DNA from 2 places in the Streptomyces sp. bgisy027 genome. Region 2 is predicted to be linked to the other one. Evidence: riboswitches for the same ligand, from Rfam matches in the RefSeq annotation. Region 2 holds a riboswitch; the other holds the start of a gene.

Region 1 (3,398 bases), on a different contig from region 2:
TGGACAGCTGACACCAGGGGCCGCCGCTCAGGACGAGGAGCTTCATCCCGGGCTCGTCCTGAACGCCGGGCGCGGTGGGCGGGACCGCCCGCACGGCCCTCTCGCACGGGACCGCGGCCCTCACCGCCGTCGTGGCGATCCCGCTCGCCGTCGCCGCGACCAGCTTCGCCCTCACCTACCAGCCGAGGGCGCCCGAGGTGCCGCCCAGGGTGGAGCCGGACAGCGGCTCCCCCACGCCGACGCCGAGCGACGAGGTCGTCTCCCGGCCGCCGGTGACCGACAGCCCCGCGAGTGACGACGGTGACGACGCCTCCGACGAAGACCTCGGTGAAGACCGCTGAGCGCTCCGCCGGGCAGCGGCGCCGGGTCGTCGGTCGACCGCGGGTTCGTGGTGGCTGGCCGCACAGTTCCCCGCGCCCCTGCGGGACGCGGCTGACACGCCCCGGCTCCGGGCGCCGGCGGCCTCCACACGGGTCCGGGGCACGCTCGACCGGCTCTCCGGCGAGATCCGCTGGGCGAAGGTCGCCGTCGCGCGGGCGGGCGGCGAGACGGAGGCCGCGTTCTTCGTGGCGTTCCACCCCGTGCGCCAACAGGCCGCGGTGATCGAGGAGTTCCGCATCCTGCTCGCCGTCTCCGGCGTCGCCCCCATGATCCCGCCGGGCGTCCGGCTACCGGCTCACGCGGAGGTGTCCGGCACGCAACGGCCGTCCTCGGTGCGGTAGTTCCACTTCGCGCCGTTGGTCACGAGCTCCTTCACGGCGTTCACGAACCGCTCGACGTGCTCGTCCGGCGTACCGGCACCGAAGCTGACGCGGATGGCGTTGAGGGACTTCTCGCCGGGTGCCGCCTCCGGGGCGCCGCACTCGCCCTGGGCCTGCGGGTCGCTGCCGAGCAGGGTGCGGACCAGCGGGTGGGCGCAGAACAGGCCGTCCCGGACGCCGATGCCGTACTCGGCGGAGAGGGCGGCGGCGAAGTGGGAGCTGTTCCAGCCCGCGACGACGAAGGAGAGCACGCCGACGCGGGCGGCGTCGTCGCCGAAGAGGGAGAGGACCCGGACCTCGGGCACCTCCGCGAGGCCGGCCCGCACCTTCTCGATCAGGTACTGCTCACGGGCGACGAGCTCGTCGAAACCGGCCTCGGTGAGCGCCTTGCAGGCGGAGGCGATGGAGTAGGCGCCGATGACGTTCGGGGAGCCCGCCTCGTGCCGGGCGGCGCTGTCGTGCCACTCGACGTCGACCCCGCCGTCCTCACGCCGGGACACCTTGCGGCTGGCGCCACCGCCCGCGAGGTACGGCTCCGCCGCGCGCAGCCAGTCGGAGCGGCCGGCCAGGACACCGGAGCCGAAGGGGGCGTACAGCTTGTGGCCGGAGAAGGCGATCCAGTCGACGTCCAGGTCACGGACGCTGACCGCGTGGTGCGGGGCCAGCTGGGCGGCGTCCAGGACGATCCGGGCGCCGTGGGCGTGCGCGGCGGCGGCGAGCTCGCGCACCGGCCACAGCTCGCCGGTGACGTTCGAGGCGCCGGTGACGCAGACCAGGGCCGGGCCGTGGCCCCCGTCGATCGACACGGCGCGGTCGGCGAGGGCGCGCTCCAGGTTCTCGACGGCCTCGCGGTGGGTGCGCGGGGCGTTGAGGTAGGTGACGCGGGCGTCGCGCCAGGGCAGCAGGGAGGCGTGGTGCTCGGTCTCGAAGACGAAGACCTGGCAGTCGGCGGGGAGGGCGGCGGCGAGGAGGTTCAGCGAGTCGGTGGTGGACCGGGTGAAGACGACCTGGTCGTCGTCGCGGCAGTCGAGGAACTCGCCGACCGTCCGGCGGGCGTTCTCGAACAGGTCGGTGGAGAGCTGGGAGAGGTAGCCGGCCCCGCGGTGGACGCTGCCGTAGTACGGCGCGTAGGCGGCCACGTCGTCCCAGACGCGCTGCAGGGCGGGGGCGCTGGCGGCGTAGTCCAGCGCGGCGTAGGTGACTTCGCCGCCGGTGACGAGCGGGACGGTGACATCCCGTCCCAGAACGGGCAGCGGGGAACAAAGGGTCTGGACGGAGGCAGCGGTGGAGACAGACATGACGGAACTCCCGTGAGAGCAAAGAAGAAAGTGAAGGTGGGTGCGCGGAGGCGGGGCTCGGCGGCCCTATCGCATTCGCTTGCTCACGGAAGACTCCCTCGAACGACCAGGACCCCTGGTTTCGAGAGGGGCCCGCGCTTGCCGTAGACCTCGCTGCCTACGGCCTGGTCTTCACCCGGGGCACCCCGCCACGGACGGAGGGTTGCCGGACAGTCGGCCGGGGCCTCATGACTGTCACTCATGACCTGGTACAGGAACGTACGCGAGATGATCGTCGTCCCGCAACCCGTGTCCGGATCGCGGGACGACGTCACGCACTCACTGGGCGTTGCTCGCGGCGACCCACCGCTCCAGCGTCCGCTTCGCGGACCCCGAGTCGATGGACTCCGCCGCCTTCGCCATACCGGCCCGGATCTGCTCCGTCAGCGGCCCGTCGCCGGGCTCCAGCGCCACCAGCGCCGCCGCCGAGTTCAGCAGTACGGCGTCCCGCACCGGCCCCGTCTCGCCGTCCAGCAGGCGCCGGGCGACCTCGGCGTTGTAGGACGCGTCGGCGCCGCGCAGCGCCTCCACGGGCACGAGTTCGATGCCGACGTCGCGCGGGTCGAAGGCCTCCTCGGTCACCTTGCCGTCGCGTACCACCCACACCCGCGAGGTGGCGGTGGTCGTCAGCTCGTCGAGGCCGTCGTCGCCGCGGAACACCAGCGAGGAGTTGCCGCGTTCGGCGAAGACGCCCGCGACGATCGGCGCCATGCGCGGATCGGCGACGCCGACCGCCTGGGCCCGCACCTTGGCGGGATTGGTCAGCGGACCGAGCACGTTGAAGGTCGTCCGGATGCCCAACTGCCCGCGCGCCGCGGCCACATGGCGCAGCGACGGGTGGAACTTCACCGCGAAGCAGAAGGTGATCCCGGCCTGCTCGGCGACCTGTGCCACCCGGTTGACGGGCAGCTCCAGATTGACGCCGAGCTTCTCCAGCACGTCCGAGGCGCCCGACGCCGACGACGCGGCCCGGTTGCCGTGCTTGACGACCTTCGCGCCGGTGCCCGCGATGACGATCGCCGACATCGTGGAGATGTTGACGGTCTTCGCGCCGTCGCCGCCCGTGCCGACGATGTCGACGGTCGGCCCCGGCACCTCGATCACGTTCGCGTGCTCGTACATCGTCCGGACCAGTCCGGTGATCTCCTGCACCGTCTCGCCCTTGGCCCGCAGCGCCACCACGAACCCGGCGATCTGCGCGTCCGTCGCCTCGCCGCGCATGATCAGGTCCATCGCCCACGCGGTGTCGTCGGCGGACAGGTCCCGGCCGTCCAGCAGGCCGTTCAGCAGCAGGGGCCAG
Region 2 (3,398 bases):
AATTGCCCCCTCCGCTTCTCTCACGGAGGAGGCAATTCGATGAACTCTCAGTAACCTGGGTTACCGATGGTAATGATCGGTCATTCGGTCAGCCGCCGGCGACGGCCGGGATGATGGAAACGCCCGCACCGTCCGGGGTCGCCGTCTCCAGGCCCTGCTCGAAACGCACGTCGTCGTCGTTGACGTAGACGTTGACGAACCGGCGCAGCTTGCCCTGGTCGTCGAGCACCCGGGCGGCGATCCCGGTGTGGTTCTTCTCCAGGTCGGCGATGACCTCGCCGAGGGTGGCACCTTCGGCGGCGACCTCGGCCTGCCCGCCGGTGTAGGTGCGCAGGATGGTCGGGATGCGGACGTTGACGCTCACGATGAAACCTCCGGTCAGGTGTACGGGCCCAGGGGCGCGGGGCCGTGTTCGATCTGCGGCTGCCGCCGCGTGGGCGCGACCAGCCCCCACCGGCCCGCGGACGAAAAACGACTAGGCGAGGCCGGCCTCGCGGAACGAGTCCAGGTTGGGGCGGATTGTCGCAGTGAGCCCCGTGCCGGCCACCGCGTCCAGCGTCTTGAGGCCGTCGCCGGTGTTCAGCACGACGGTGGTCCTGGTGGGGTCGAGGACGCCGTTCTCGATCAGCTTCTTCGTCACGCCCACGGTCACACCGCCGGCGGTCTCCGCGAAGATGCCCTCGGTCCGGGCGAGGATCTTGATCGCCTCGACGACCTGCTCGTCCGTCACATCCTCCACGAACCCGCCGGTGCGGCGCGCGATGTCGAGGACGTACGGCCCGTCGGCCGGGTTGCCGATGGCCAGCGACTTGGCGATGGTGTTCGGCTTCTGCGGACGGACCACGTCGTGGCCGGCCTTGAACGCGGTCGACACCGGCGAGCAGCCCTCGGCCTGCGCACCGAAGATCTTGTACGGCTTGTCCTCGACGAGCCCGAGCCTGATCAGCTCCTGGAGCCCCTTGTCGATCTTCGTGAGCTGCGAGCCGGACGCGATCGGGACGACCAACTGGTCCGGGAGCCGCCAGCCGAGCTGCTCGCAGATCTCGTACGCCAGGGTCTTGGAGCCCTCGGCGTAGTAGGGCCGCAGGTTGACGTTGACGAAGCCCCAGCCCTCGCCGGCCGGGTCGCCGATCAGCTCGGAGCAGAAACGGTTCACGTCGTCGTAGTTGCCCTCGATGCCGACGAGCTCGCCGCCGTAGATCGCGGCCATGACGACCTTGCCCTGCTCCAGGTCGTGCGGGATGAACACGCACGAGCGGAAGCCGGCACGGGCGGCCGCGGCACCCACCGCGCCGGCCAGGTTGCCGGTGGAGGAGCAGGAGAGCGTGGTGAAACCGAAGGCGCGGGCGGCCTCCAGGGCCTGGGCGACGACGCGGTCCTTGAAGGAGTGCGTCGGGTTGCCGGAGTCGTCCTTGACGAACAGCTTGCCGGCGTCGACGCCGAGTTCGTTCGCCAGGTGGTCGGCCTTGACGAGCTTGGTCCAGCCGGGGTTGAGGTTCGGCTTGTCGGCGACGTCGGCCGGGACGGGCAACAGTGGCGCGTAGCGCCAGATGTTCGCGGGGCCCGCTTCGATCCGCTTGCGGAGCTCCTCGGCGTCGTGGGCCGAGAAGTCGTAGGCGATCTCCAGCGGGCCGAAACACTCCTCGCACGCGAAGACCGGGCCGAGCGGTACCCGGTGACCGCACTCGCGGCAGGAGAGCGCCGCGGCGGGGCCGAGGTCTACGGTGGATTCGGTGGTGCTTGCAACAGTCTGCGCAGCCATGTGAGGCGAGGCCCTTTCTCCTCATCTTCCTCACGACGCATCTCGCCGTGAGACGGATTTGGCACCTTCCCTAGCCGGGAGCCTCGCGGAGACGATCAGCCGTGACGATCGACGCTGATCTACGAGAACCGACTGGAGGGTTGCCGGGGCTTCATCGGGCCGTATCCCTCTGCCCCTCTGGATGAGCGGTATTCGGTTGTGGACGACGGCCGACCTCGGACATGCGATGGTCATCCGCGTTGTTCAAGACTGTAACCGAACGCCAGGACAGTTGAGATAGCCGTCCGATCCGCGAGATGGATCACAGACCTCCCGACAGTGAGGAGCCGCCGACCGTGCTGGAAGAAGCAGAGCGCTGGCTGAGCAGCCGCTCCTGGTCCGTTGCCGACCGCCCGCTGCATCACATCCTGGCCGCCAAACAGCGCACGGGCCAGTCGGTGTCCGTCGTGCTGCCCGCGCTCAACGAGGAGGAGACGGTCGGCGAGATCGTCTCGATCATCGCCCATGACCTCGTCCGGCAGGTCCCGCTGGTCGACGAGATCGTGGTCGTCGACTCCGGCTCCACCGACCGCACCTCCGAGGTGGCCGCCGCGGCGGGCGCCCGGGTGGTGCACCGCGACGACATCCTGCCGCGCGTCCCCACCGTGCCCGGCAAGGGCGAGGTCCTGTGGCGCTCCCTGCTCGTGACGAGCGGCGACATCGTCTGCTTCATCGACGCCGACCTGAAGGAGTTCTCCTCCGACTTCGTCTCCGGGATCGTCGGCCCGCTGCTCACCGACCCCGGCGTGGACCTGGTCAAGGCGATGTACGACCGTCCGCTGGGGGGTGCGGCCGGGCAGGGCGGCCGGGTCACCGAGCTGATGGCACGCCCGCTGCTCAACATGCACTGGCCGCAGCTCGCCGGCTTCGTGCAGCCGCTCGGCGGCGAGTACGCGGCCCGCCGCAGCCTGCTGGAACAGCTCCCGTTCCCGGTCGGGTACGGCGTCGAGCTGGGCATGCTGGTCGACGCGCTGCACCTGGTGGGGCTGGACGCGCTGGCCCAGGTGGACGTGGGGGTGCGCAAGCACCGGCACCAGGACGGGCAGGCGCTCGGCCGGATGTCCGCCGCGATCTACCGCACGGCGCAGCTGCGGCTGGCCCGCGGGCATCTGGTGCGGCCGTCGCTGACCCAGTTCGAGCGCGGCGAGGACGGTTTCGAGCCGCGTACGTACTCCGTGGACACCGAGGAACGGCCGCCGATGGTGGAGATCGCCGAGTACGCGAAGCGGAAGGTCGCGTAAACGCCGGAAACCGGCCGTATACAGGGCGGACCAGAGCCCTCCAGCGAGCGGAACCGCACGTTTGAGCGTTTCCGGGGCGGGCTAGGTTGAGGCTTATGGCTTCCACGCAGGATGCGCCGGGTGCGCACGGTGCTGCCAAGGTCCTCGTCGCGTCGAACCGCGGCCCGGTCTCGTACGAGGTGCGGGACGACGGCTCGCTGCACTCCAGGCGCGGGGGCGGCGGAGTCGTCTCCGGGCTGTCGGCGATCGGGCCGGACGCGGGCGCCCTGTGGGTGTGCTCGGCGCTGTCCGACGGCGACCGAGAGGCGGTGCGGCGCGGAATCGCAGGTGCGGGGCCGGAGGCCCCTCCGCAGAAG

The links. A riboswitch is a leader RNA that binds a small molecule or an ion and turns the genes downstream of it on or off. The one in region 2 is predicted to bind S-adenosylmethionine.
Region 1: linked by a shared signal. The riboswitch ahead of AC3ETA_RS43770 (aminotransferase class V-fold PLP-dependent enzyme) and the one ahead of thrC (threonine synthase) in region 2 are both predicted to bind S-adenosylmethionine.

The regions. Positions count from the first base shown of each region.
Region 1 is NZ_JBYIVZ010000074.1:36,046-39,443, forward strand. It holds gene AC3ETA_RS43760 (Lrp/AsnC family transcriptional regulator) at 1-11, shown strand, start outside; gene AC3ETA_RS43765 (small secreted hydrophilic protein) at 75-341, shown strand; gene AC3ETA_RS43770 (aminotransferase class V-fold PLP-dependent enzyme) at 677-2,059, opposite strand; SAM riboswitch class IV at 2,189-2,305, opposite strand; gene trpD (anthranilate phosphoribosyltransferase) at 2,378-3,398, opposite strand, start outside.
Region 2 is NZ_JBYIVZ010000017.1:97,351-100,748, forward strand. It holds gene AC3ETA_RS19335 (ubiquitin-like small modifier protein 1) at 89-364, opposite strand; gene thrC (threonine synthase) at 476-1,762, opposite strand; SAM riboswitch class I at 1,781-1,950, opposite strand; gene AC3ETA_RS19345 (glucosyl-3-phosphoglycerate synthase) at 2,098-3,042, shown strand; gene AC3ETA_RS19350 (alpha,alpha-trehalose-phosphate synthase (UDP-forming)) at 3,138-3,398, shown strand, end outside.